Regions from separate parts of the Bacillus cereus group sp. RP43 genome, predicted to be linked through region 1. Evidence: riboswitches for the same ligand, from Rfam matches in the RefSeq annotation. Region 1 holds a riboswitch; each other region holds the start of a gene.

Region 1 (3,158 bases):
GCTGGTGTTGGCGATGTTAAGAAGTTAGGTCGACTAGGCGGAAAAACAATTATTTACTTTGAAATTATTACAACACTTGCAATTGTTGTTGGTCTATTAATAGCGAACATTTTCCAACCTGGAAAAGGCGTTGATATGGATAAGTTAACAAAAACAGATATTTCTAAATATACAGCTACGACAGAGCAAGTACAAAGTCATTCGTTTGCGGATACATTTGTAAATATTGTTCCGACGAACATTATGAAATCATTAGCTGAAGGTGATATGCTTGCTATTATCTTCTTCTCAGTATTATTTGGTTTAGGTGTAGCAGCAATTGGTGAGCGTGGCAAACCAGTTCTACAATTTTTCCAAGGTGTAGCAGATGCAATGTTTTATGTAACGAACCAAGTTATGAAGTTTGCACCATTTGGTGTATTCGCATTAATTGGTGTTACAGTTTCTACATTCGGATTAGCTTCATTAATTCCATTAGGGAAATTACTCATTGTAGTATACGGAGCAATGATCTTCTTCGTTGTAGTTGTATTAGGGCTTACAGCGAAAATATTCGGTATTAACATTTTCCAATTCTTTAAAATTTTAAAAGACGAGCTGATCTTAGCGTACTCTACAGCAAGTTCAGAAACGGTTTTACCGAAAATTATGGAGAAAATGGAAAAATTCGGTTGTCCGAAAGCAATTACATCTTTCGTTATTCCAACGGGTTATTCATTTAACTTAGATGGATCAACTTTATATCAAGCAATTGCGGCAATTTTCTTAGCGCAAATGTACGGTATTGAATTATCCATTACACAACAAATTACGTTATTACTTGTATTAATGGTTACATCAAAAGGTATCGCGGGTGTACCGGGCGTATCATTCGTTGTATTATTAGCAACACTTGGTACAGTAGGTATTCCAGCTGAAGGTTTAGCGTTTATTGCAGGTATTGACCGTATTCTAGATATGGCTCGTACAGCAGTTAACGTTGTAGGTAACTCTTTAGCGGCTGTAGTTATGTCTAAGTGGGAAGGTCAATATGACGCTGAAAAAGGACAAGCCTATTTAAAAGAGATATCTGAAAAGGGTCAAGCGGCTTAATTATGATTTGAAAAGCTCTCACATATTATGTGAGAGCTTTTCTGTATGTAGAAGAGGAGAGAAAGTTATGAAACGTAAGTACGGTGATGGTTCTACGTGGAAGCGATTAATAGAGAAGACATACACAGTAAAACAAGTTGAAGCAGGTATGTTAGGAATATTGGATATAAAAAAGGTGAGAGAGCCTAGTTATAAAGAATACAATAGTAAAGAGCTTTGCATTGCAGGTGATGGGTATACATGGATGCAATATTTTACAAACGGAAATAACTTTGCGATTACAGCTATGTTAGACAATCAAAAACAATTAGTGCAATATTATATCGATGTGACAAAAGAATTTAAAATAGACGATCGTGGTTTACCTTATTTTGATGATTTATATTTAGATGTGGTATTGTTACCGAACGGTGAGATCTATGTACTGGATGAAGACGAGTTAGAGGATGCTTATAAAACTGGTGATGTTACAAAAGAAGAATATGAGTTAGCATGGAATACAACAAAATGGATTATCGCGACGATAAAAAATAGAGAATTTTATTGGATCTCAATATTGGATAAAGAAATCGAAAAGTTAAAATGATTGGTTTATTCACCTTTTTGTATAATTACCAAAAAAATCTATACAAAAAATAATTGACTTTTGTTTTGTAAGCGAGTAAAGTTAGAAAAGAAATTATTATTAAAAAATAAATATGAAACCTTCTTATAAAGAGAGGCGGAGGGACTGGCCCTACGATGCCTCGGCAGCGGACTCGATTTCAGAGTGCTGTGCCAAATCCAGCAAGCATGTGCTTGAAAGATGAGAAGAGTGTTTCTTATAGATGTATAAGACCTCTTCTCATTGGAAGAGGTCTTTTGTTATTCATTAGAAAAGGTTGAAAACTAGGGAGAGATGATACTTTGAAAGAAACGAGAGGAAATGGTTTAGCTTTATTACCACTTGGAATATTTTTGGCGCTATTTATTGGTTCTGGGATTATTACAGGTGATTTCTATAAATTGCCGATACTTGTAGCGATTTCAATTGCTGTAGGAATTGCTTTAGTGATGAATCGTAAGGAAAGCTTTAATGTGAAAGTAGAACGATTTGCTAAAGGTGCAGGAAACCCTGATATTATGATCATGGTTCTGATTTTTGTACTTGCAGGGGCGTTTTCTGAAACGGCAAAAGGAATGGGTGGAGTTGATTCCACTGTTAACTTAGCGTTATCTATTTTACCCCAAGGATTTATCGTTGCTGGAATTTTTGTTATAGGGGCATTTATTTCATTAGCGATGGGAACTTCAATGGGAACAATTGCTGCATTAGCACCGATTGCTGTAGGTATTAGTGGGCAAACTGATATCTCAATTGCGCTTACGATGGCTACTGTTGTGGGCGGAGCGATGTTTGGCGATAATTTATCATTTATTTCTGATACGACAATTGCTGCTGTTCGTTCGCAAGGAACAGAAATGAAAGATAAGTTTAAAACGAATTTTTTAATTGTATTGCCAGCTGCAGTCATTACAATTGTACTATTAGTAATGATTACTTTAGGTAATGATACAGAAATTAAAGCTCATACATTTGATTGGGTGAAGATTTTACCATACGCAGGTGTACTTGTTACAGCACTACTTGGCTGGAATGTACTCATTGTATTAACTGGTGGAACGGTACTATCTGGTGTTATCGGTCTTATAGATGGAAGTTATACGTTAGAGAGTTTCTTTAAAAGTGTAACGACTGGAATGGGCAGTATGATGGAGTTAGTGTTACTTGCCATTTTAATCGGTGGTATGGTTGAACTTATCCAGTATAATGGTGGCATTCAATATTTAATGAATCTTTTAACACGTAATATTCGTTCGAAAAAAGGAGCAGAGTTTGGTATTGCTGGCTTAGTGAGTATGACGAATATGTGTACAGCAAATAATACAATCTCTATCATTTTTACAGGTCCGCTTGCGAAAAACATTGCGGATCAGTATGAAATTGATCCGCGTAAATCAGCGAGTGTACTGGATCTTTTCTCATGCTGTATACAAGGGTTAATTCCATATGGTGCTCAAATGTT
Region 2 (3,158 bases), 1.2 Mb from region 1:
GTAAATGACGTTAAACTTTCGCCAATAAGCGAGAAAACAATAATTAGTAATAACGTCACTGCCCCTAAAACTGCTATAGGGTTTGATATAAACTTGCGAAACACTTCCTTCTTTCGGCTAATCGTTTGCTGATCTTTATTTATCGTTAATTCTTTTTTCTCTTCATTCGTTAATAACTGGTCATTAATTTCATAAGCCTCCATTTAAACATTCCCCTCCTTACGTAATAGAACGAATGCGCGGATCAACAATACGATGAATGATATCTGTAATAAAAATACATACAATTAATAGCGCACTATAGAAAATGGTTGTTCCCATAATTACCGGATAATCTCGGTTAAAAATACTATCTACAAAATATTTTCCTAAACCAGGAATTGAAAAGATTTTTTCAATAACGAAAGTTCCTGTTAAAAGTCCAGCCATTAATGGGCCAACAAATGTAAGTACCGGAACAATTGCATTTCGAAGAGCATGTCTTATAATGATTTTCTTAATTGGTATACCTTTCGCTCTCGCTAGCTTAATATAATCACTCTGCAACACTTCAATCATATTAGAGCGAACAAATCTTGTGATAACCGCGATTGGCCCGAGCGCTAATGCGAAGGAAGGTAATACAGTATGCTCGAAGGTTCCCCAAGACGCCACTGGTAGTAATTCAAATCGAATGGCAAATACTTGTATAAATAGTGGAGCTAAAATAAAACTAGGAATAGAAATACCGAGAATCGCAAGCAAGCTCACACTATAATCAATCACTTTCCCATGATATAGCGCGGCAAATGTACCTGCGGCAATTCCGACTAACAATGAAATAACAAGTGCTTGTAGACCAATAATTGCTGACGGTCCAAAACCGGTTGTTATAATTTCCGATACACCTTGACCCGTCGATTGAACAGATTCACCAAAATCAAAATGAACTACCCCATCCAAATAAGCAACATACTGATTCCATAACGGTTCATCAAGGTGATACTTCGCTCTCATGTTCTGTATCACTTCTTCAGGAAAGATTTTCGCATCTGACGAAAACGGATCCCCTGGAATAATATGCATAATTAAAAATGTTACTGTCGTAATAACCCATAGTGTAAATACCATAACCGATAGTTTTTTAATAACATACACTTCAATAACCCCCTAAACAAATGAATTTACTTTGTTTTATTGACATATTTGTTCCCATTACTCCTTCTCCACTTCTTAAAACACAAAAAGCCTTGATCTTAAAAAATAAGATCAAGGCTTAATAAAACTATGCCCATCACTTATCTTTCAAGACTTGCTTGCTGGAATTAGCACGGTGTTCTATTACAGAACCCGCTGCTGAGGTATCATAGGGCCAGTCCCTCTACCTCTCTGGATAAGTAAATTGCTATATTATTATTTGGTTCAAATTGTATATTTTGAATTATAATTCTGAAAAAATGAAAAGTCAATCTAATTGGATATATTTAGAAAAATCAGTTTTCAGTGGCATTATTTCTTAAAATCACTACTTTAACTTATAATAAAGTGAAACTTTAATCAGTCGGGAGTTTTGTCCATCCTTCACTGATTATTAGCCCACACCAATCGGGCTGCCCGCAAATAGCGGGATAAAATTAATTATTTTAAAGGAGTTATAAGATGGATCCCTTACTCCTAGCCACCATAGGATTGCCATTAACAATTGTCATACTCGTAATCATCGGCTTCTATAAACTCTTCATTAAAAAGAAACGTATCACTTCTTTTTATACTCCATTCGATAATATTACTGGACAAACAATTTCAGAATTTCACGAAGAACAGAAGGTATTAGTATCCGAGGATGAAGACGGAGATGGTAAGAAGAAAAAATAACCTTGCGCATGCGCAAGGTTATTTTTGGGCCTCTGTCTGAAAACGTTTATAGTATGTCGATGCTGTTGCAAAATTAATTTCTATATCACGAATTAATGATGAATCTTCTTCTTTAGCTAACTTCTGTAATTTTTTCATCGCTTGTTCCGATTCATTCAAGAAACCAACATATACCTCATGTTCTTGCTCTTTCGACTTTGGAACACGAATTTCTTTACGCATATTATCAATATCTTCTAACATGCTCGTTGTTACCTTTTGCACATCTTCTTTATATGTAGCATTCGTTATTTCCTTACCGCCCTTTTCTTTTGCCACTTCAAATAACTGTAACGCCTTATTAATTTCTTTATTTATTTTCGTATCATATTTTTCATGTACTGCGCTGTATTCTTTCATTTCTTCTGTTTGCTCAGTGGATTGCTCTACCTTTTCTTTCGGTTCTTTCGTATCTTTATTTCCATTACATCCTGCTAGAAGGATCATACTTCCCATTACAGCAATACCCAAAACCTTCTTCATCTCGAATTCTCCTTTTATCTACAGCTACTACTAATTATAGTTTCTTTTATCTCCACTTGTTATTATACCGAGAACGCCCTACTTTTTACACTTAAGACGATATCTTAATATACATACCAACATTTTTGTCACAGTATCGTCACTTTATGCAAATAACTTTTGCATGAGTTATTTCAAAGAAATGAAAAAAAGAGCTGATTCAGGGAAATGTTTGAATCAGCTCTTTTTTGTTAAGCCTCTAAATTTTGTTTTTGTTGCAGTTCAAACTGCTTTTCACTTCTTTTTGCCATGAATAAATAACATAACACAGCACCAATTTCACAAAGAGCTATAACAACACCCATAGGAAGTGCTGTATTGCTTCCACCAATACCTACTAGCGGTGCTACAAGTGCTCCTGAAATGAACTGTAATAAACCTAGTAAAGCTGACGCTGTTCCTGCTGCTTGTTTTTGATTTCTCATCGCTAACGAGAAGCCGGTTGTTGATACAACCCCAACACTTGATACAACAAGGAATAGCGAGCATAAAACACCGATTAGCCCTATTCCAAGTACGATTGTAAGTAGTAACGATAGACCGCCAACAGCCGCAATAATAATACCAACAACAAATAAAGTTTTTTCATTAACTTTCCCCGCTAAGCGGCCAGTAACTTGGCTAGCAATAATAATACCAATACCGTTAATTGCAAAGAACAAACTAAACTGTTGTGGTGATGCCCCGTATATATTTTGCAACACAAACGGTGAACCAGAAATATAAGCAAACATTGCAGCTGT
Region 3 (3,158 bases), on a different contig from region 1:
ACAAAAACAATCCCCATCCCACTCCAAAAGCTATCTATCACTTCAAAAGACTCAGCTGATATATACAAAGTAATTCCTATAAATAAGAGTGTCACATACCATATTATTCTACTTTTCACATTTTGCATTTTTAGCTCTCCCTTATTCTTCTTCAAAAATATTTTCCCTGGTCCAACTTGAAAGTTAAGAAATTCTCCACTGTGCAGATCATATTCTAATTGAATTTTGATTCCAGCTGTTTGGGCACACCCTCCAGAGCCTGGATATACATTCTCTAAAGCATTTGGCACTTGAAATACGGTGGCATCTAGGATATGGACTCGTTGAAAATAAGAGAAGAAATGGTTAGAAATTTGTGTTTGTTCACATATCTTTTGTTCTAACAGTAAAGAAAAAATATGTTTTAAAAACAAAACTGCTTTAGCATTTAAACGTTTATTTAAGCCCTCAGGGCTAAGTAAAGTGCCTGTCGCTGCATGAAGCCTACTACATAATCGAACCAAGGAATCACTTGCCACCCGTTGACTAATCCAAATGCAAATAGCAGCTAAGTTTGATCCAGAAAACTTACGTTTTCGCTTTATAAATCCTATTCCACTTGCAAGTTCTTCTAAGAATACAGGTGTAACATATCGTTGTAATTCTTCTGCAAATGGTAGTAATTCATCTTGAATCGAGAGATTCATAAGAAAACATCATCCTTTCTAATTTAGCTTGTTTAGAAAGGATAACGCTTTTTGATATTTGAGGGTATTAAAATCTCCTGAGTTGATGGTTATGTATGGTGACCCCATAGCCAAAGAAGTAAGAAGATATTTAGAAGTGCATCAAATTTTGAGGAAGTGCTTGTGAACCGTATCATAAATAAATGAGGTTTTGTATGTTCGATTTTTAAATAATACCCAAGAAGGAGTGGGTTGCAGTTATAGTAATACTCTATTTTTGTATTTCTATAATAGATAATTTTTTAAAAAAACAGAATTATCTTGACAGTTATTGAATGGATTGATAAGGTTATAAAAAAATATTTCTTATCCAGAGAGGTGGAGGGACTGGCCTTATGAAACCTCAGCAACAGGTCTGCTTAAGTAGACACTGTGCTAATTCCAGCGGGTGATAATCCTGATAGATGAGAGCTTCCGTTTTTATTTGTCAGTAGCGCCCTCTTTTTTAGAGTGCGTTTTTGTTTTTTCTGGATAGTAACTAAAGGAGAGTAGAAATGGAGAACAAAAATGGGCAAGAATTTCAAAGGAAAATGCAAGCACGTCATTTAGTCATGCTATCACTTGGTGGGGTGATTGGAACTGGCTTATTCTTAAGCCCGGGTTACACTATTCAACAAGCTGGCCCATTTGGAACAATTCTATCCTATCTGATTGGTGCGCTAGTGGTTTATCTAGTTATGCTATGTTTAGGAGAGCTTTCCGTACATATGCCTGAAACGGGTGCATTTCATAGTTATGCAGTTAAATACATTGGACCGGGTACAGGGTATACAGTAGCCTGGTTGTATTGGTTAACTTGGACTGTTGCTTTAGGTTCTGAATTTACAGCCGCAGGATTACTTATGAAGCGATGGTTTCCATCGGTTAATGTTTGGGTATGGAGTGCTCTTTTTGCCATTTTGATCTTTGTATTAAATGTCCTGACTGTTAAATTTTTCGCCGAATCCGAATTTTGGTTTTCATCGATAAAGGTTATAGCTATTGTGTTTTTTATTGTTTTAGGAGTAGCGGCAATGCTAGGGTTTCTTCCGATGACTCATTCAAAAGCAGCACCATTCTTTTCTAATTTTACAAGTGGAGGTTTATTTCCTCATGGTGCTACGGCCATTATGATGACCATGCTTGCGGTTAATTTTGCTTTTTCGGGAACAGAATTAATAGGCATTGCAGCTGGAGAAACAGCGAACCCGGAAAAAATGATACCGAAGGCCATTCGAACTACTCTGTGGAGATTGATTATCTTTTTTGTAGGAACAATTGTTGTTTTATCTGCGTTATTGCCTATTTCCGATGCAGGGGTATTAGAGAGCCCTTTTGTTGCAGTTCTAGAACGAATTGGGGTGCCATATTCAGCTGACATAATGAATTTCGTTATCTTAACAGCCATTTTATCTGCGGCAAACTCAGGCCTTTATGCCTCTTCTAGAATGCTTTGGTCGCTTGCTAATAAGAATACGATATCCCCGATTTTTGGGAAAATGACGAAGCAAGGTGTTCCAATCAACGCCGTCATTTTCAGCATGGTGGGTGGAGCTTTGGCTTTGCTCTCAAGTATTGTGGCACCAGATACTGTCTATATCGTACTTGTTTCCATTTCCGGTCTAGCAGTAGTTATAGTTTGGATGAGTATTAGTGCTTCCCAGTTCCTATTTCGCAGACAATTTTTGAAAGAAGGAAATTCTGAAAAGGACTTGATTTATCGCACACCACTATATCCATTAGTACCAATTGCTTCTTTTATCCTGTGTCTGGCATCGTGTATTGGAATTGCATTCGATCCAACACAGAGAATTGCCTTATATTGTGGCATACCGTTTATTTTGTTTTGCTATGGAAGTTATTATCTAACAAAAAATCTAAAAAAGAGGGGCGTAGATTATGTCGAACAAAATCAACCCAATTGATGATATTTTATCCCAACATTCCATTATGCTTCTTGACGGAGCATTAGCTACAGAATTGGAGGCGCATGGATGTAATTTGGACGATCCCCTTTGGTCGGCAAGTGTGTTACTAGAAAATCCGGAACTAATTTATCAGGTTCATTCAGACTATTTTCGTGCTGGAGCGGACTGTGCCATAACAGCAAGCTATCAAGCTACTATTAGTGGTTTTTCCGCGCGTGGAATACAAGAACAGGAAGCTTTGGAATTAATTAAGAAAACGGTGTTACTTGCAAGAAGGGCAAGAGATGATTTTTGGAAGGAAAATAAGCAAACGAATAGGCCTAAACCATTGGTTGTTGCATCAGTTGGGCCGTACGGGGCTTACCTTGCAGATGGTTCAGAGTATGTAGGCAACTATGGTGTGACAGATAAAACATTAGCAGACTTTCACCGTTCGAGAATGTCTGCGTTAATCGAAGCAGGTGCAGATCTATTGGCATTTGAAACGATCCCTTCCCTGCAAGAAGCAAGAGTATTAGATACATTA
Region 4 (3,158 bases), 980 kb from region 1:
GAAGATCAAGGTTTTGGGATAGAAAATGAGGAAATAGAAAAAATCGGAAAAGCTTTTTATACAACAAAAGAGAATGGTACAGGTCTTGGATTAATGATTACATATAAAATTATTGAGGAACATCAAGGGAGTATCGCGATTCAAAGTAGCATGGGCGTAGGAACGAAAGTGGAAATTTATTTACCAGCAGTGTAGTACATTAGAAGAAACTATTTTTCAGAAAAGTGTTCTTGTTGTGTAAATATAAACATTTTATAAAATGTTTCAAGAAGGGTTTTTTTTATAAAACACTTCGTTTATAATGGAGGAAAATATCGACATAGAGCTTGTAGCTCGTGTAACGGTTCGGTAGTGTTATGAAAAGAAAAGAAGGGGTGCACGCGCATCCTTTTTTCTATGCAGATATGATGAAAGGGGTGGTATGATGGAATTAACATTAAATTCGACTGTATGTTTACACACGATTCAATTTCGAAAAGAGCAAAAGAACTATATTGTAAAAGATACGATTACAGGAGAGACATATGAAATGCCGCCACTTTGGATTGATGCACTGGCAATGATGCGTGACGGTTTTTTATTGGGAGAAATTGAGGAGAAATTAAAAGAAGAGTATCCGGCCGAAGAAGTAAATATGGTAGCATTTACGAGGCAACTGTTAGAGCTAGAACTTGTCGAAATGGTAGATGGAGAAGAGATAGCTTGTACAAAGAAGAAAGATAAAGATTATTTAGCTTGGGTACGCCCAAGGGTGGAACAATTCTTTCTTAACTTAAATAAAAAATATAAAAGCAAAGGTCAAAAGTGATCTTTGCTTTTTTTGTAGACCATGTTTAAAAAATAACAGCGAATGCCCTTGCGAAAGCACCGTCACTATTTTTAATTTTTAAAGGTGCTGCTGAGAAAAAGAATCGTTTCGCTTTAATGGCATCTAGATTTGTTAAATTTTCAATTAAATAAATATTATTCCCTAGTAATATGTGATGAATCGGTGATGTTTCTGTCGTTACCTCATCAGGAGAAATAAAATCTAAACCGACAGATTTTACTTTTAATTGAACTAGTTCTTCAGCTAATTCTTCGGAAAGATAAAACGCTTCTTTCTCATAAGCTTCGGTATTCCATTTATTAGATAGATTGGAATGGAAAATGACAATATCGCCTTCTTTTATGTCGACAGTATGTAATACTTCCTTAGGTAATTTTCGCTCTTGAACATGAGTCACATCGATAAGAACAGCTTCGCCTACAAATTGATTTAGGGGTAATTGATCAATAGTGGTTGCGCCTGAAATGAAATGAGCAGGAGCATCACAATGCGTACCAACATGAACGACAGAATGAAAATTCGTAACTTGATAACCTGATTCTTCAACGCTTGTAATGGCTTCTAGTTGAATTTTTGGTGTTCCAGGAAATTGAGACATATTATTTTCAAACGTTTGTGATAGATCAATTACTTTCATTTTACATACCTCCAATATATTTTTTAAAAATAATAAAAAGCCCTTCCTTCATAATCAAGAAAGATGAGCTTTACATACTAGTTGAGTTTTATCTTCCAAAATGCAATGCATTTTGCAGGAATTAGCACCTATTCAGTTTGCATAAACTGAGGTTGCTGGGCTTCAAAGGGCCGGTCCCTCTGCCTCTCTTGATAAAGGTTTATTCAGTTTTAAATTCGGAATATTCGAGATATTTAGATTGTAATTCATTTCCTTTTTTCGTGCAATACAAAATAGGTATTCACCCAAATAAAGGTTCTCGCATATTGTAGCTTATGTAAGTAGAATGCTGCGAAGGGGTGGGTGCAGTGACAGGTAATGTATTGAACTATTTTGCTGGTGGAAATACAGCTAGGGGATTTTATAGCTTGTATGAAGAGAGTTTAAAAGGGCTAGATAGGTTATTTATTTTAAAAGGCGGTCCAGGAACAGGGAAGTCTTCTTTAATAAAAGCAATTGGGCGTGAATGGACTGGAAAAGGATATGATATTGAATTTTTACATTGTTCTTCTGATAATAAGTCAGTTGACGGTGTAATTATTCCGAAGCTAAATGTAGGAATTGTCGATGGGACATCGCCACACGTTATAGAGCCGAAAATGCCTGGAGTTGTAGAGGAGTATATAAATTTAGGCGTTGCTTGGGACTCAGATAAATTAAGAAAGAAAAAATTAGAGATTGAACGATTTGTTTCAGAAGCAAGTAAAGCCTTTCAAGCAGCTTACGGGTGTTTTAAAGAGGCTCTAGTTATACATGATGAGTGGGAGAAAATATATATTAATAACATTGATTTTAATAAAGCAAACGAATTAACAAATCAGCTTATACAGAAATTGTTTGCAGATAAAGGCGGGAAGAAATCAATTGTGAAACATCGTTTCTTAGGGGCTGCTACACCGAAGGGAGCAGTTGATTTCGTTCCTAATTTGACAGAAGGGCTTCCGCATCGCTATTTTATAAAAGGTCGCCCAGGTTCTGGAAAATCAACGATGCTTAAAAAATTAGCTAAGGCAGCAGAAGAAAAAGGTTTTGAAGTAGAAGTGTATCATTGTGGATTTGACCCAAATAGTCTCGATATGATTATCGTAAGGGAATTAGGATTTGCAATTTTTGATAGCACAGCACCGCATGAATACTTCCCAAGCCGTGAGGGGGATGAGATTATCGATATGTATGATCTCATTGTTGCACCAGGGACAGATGAGAAGTATGCTACGGAAATTCGCGACGTTTCAATTCAGTATAAAACAAAAATGAATGAGGCGATGTCTTTCTTAGCAAAGGCAAAATCAGTTCGTGATAAATTAGAACGAATTTATATTGCCGCTATGGATTTTTCAAAAGTTGATGCATATAAAGAAGAAATCCAAAAAGAGATTGAACGAATTGCAGTTACTGTAATTGAAAAGAAAAAATAGGTATTTTGTTAGGCTGTCGGGAACTTTCTGACAGCTATTTTAGTATGTAGTAAAATTAGTCTTATATTTGTCGAATTTCCAGGGAAATGATCAAAAAATGGGGAGGGTATGAAATGAGAGAGAAAATTGAGTTGGAACTAGAAAGAATTGAAAAAGAGAATGATGTGAAAATTTTATTTGCTGTAGAATCAGGGAGCAGGGCGTGGGGATTTCCATCGAAAGATAGCGATTATGA

The links. Region 1 has a riboswitch for S-adenosylmethionine ahead of QCI75_RS19700 (Na+/H+ antiporter NhaC family protein). Riboswitches for the same ligand answer to the same signal wherever they lie in the genome.
Positions count from the first base shown of each region.
Region 2: linked by a shared signal. The riboswitch ahead of QCI75_RS25750 (ABC transporter permease) and the one ahead of QCI75_RS19700 (Na+/H+ antiporter NhaC family protein) in region 1 are both predicted to bind S-adenosylmethionine.
Region 3: linked by a shared signal. The riboswitch ahead of mmuP (S-methylmethionine permease) and the one ahead of QCI75_RS19700 (Na+/H+ antiporter NhaC family protein) in region 1 are both predicted to bind S-adenosylmethionine.
Region 4: linked by a shared signal. The riboswitch ahead of QCI75_RS24750 (cyclase family protein) and the one ahead of QCI75_RS19700 (Na+/H+ antiporter NhaC family protein) in region 1 are both predicted to bind S-adenosylmethionine.

Region 1 is NZ_JARVHQ010000001.1:3,783,562-3,786,719, reverse strand. It holds gene gltP (glutamate/aspartate:proton symporter GltP) at 1-1,092, shown strand, start outside; gene QCI75_RS19705 (ribonuclease FAU-1 family protein) at 1,160-1,678, shown strand; SAM riboswitch class I at 1,799-1,904, shown strand; gene QCI75_RS19700 (Na+/H+ antiporter NhaC family protein) at 1,999-3,158, shown strand, end outside.
Region 2 is NZ_JARVHQ010000001.1:4,970,773-4,973,930, forward strand. It holds gene QCI75_RS25745 (ABC transporter permease) at 1-203, opposite strand, end outside; gene QCI75_RS25750 (ABC transporter permease) at 220-1,137, opposite strand; SAM riboswitch class I at 1,275-1,379, opposite strand; gene QCI75_RS25755 (DUF3951 domain-containing protein) at 1,639-1,854, shown strand; gene QCI75_RS25760 (hypothetical protein) at 1,873-2,376, opposite strand; gene QCI75_RS25765 (multidrug effflux MFS transporter) at 2,607-3,158, opposite strand, start outside.
Region 3 is NZ_JARVHQ010000002.1:341,935-345,092, forward strand. It holds partial or broken gene QCI75_RS28390 (IS4 family transposase) at 162-686, opposite strand; SAM riboswitch class I at 1,029-1,136, shown strand; gene mmuP (S-methylmethionine permease) at 1,220-2,629, shown strand; gene mmuM (homocysteine S-methyltransferase) at 2,604-3,158, shown strand, end outside.
Region 4 is NZ_JARVHQ010000001.1:4,767,730-4,770,887, reverse strand. It holds gene QCI75_RS24760 (ATP-binding protein) at 1-195, shown strand, start outside; gene QCI75_RS24755 (hypothetical protein) at 425-808, shown strand; gene QCI75_RS24750 (cyclase family protein) at 834-1,466, opposite strand; SAM riboswitch class I at 1,552-1,664, opposite strand; gene QCI75_RS24745 (PRK06851 family protein) at 1,814-2,923, shown strand; gene QCI75_RS24740 (nucleotidyltransferase domain-containing protein) at 3,037-3,158, shown strand, end outside.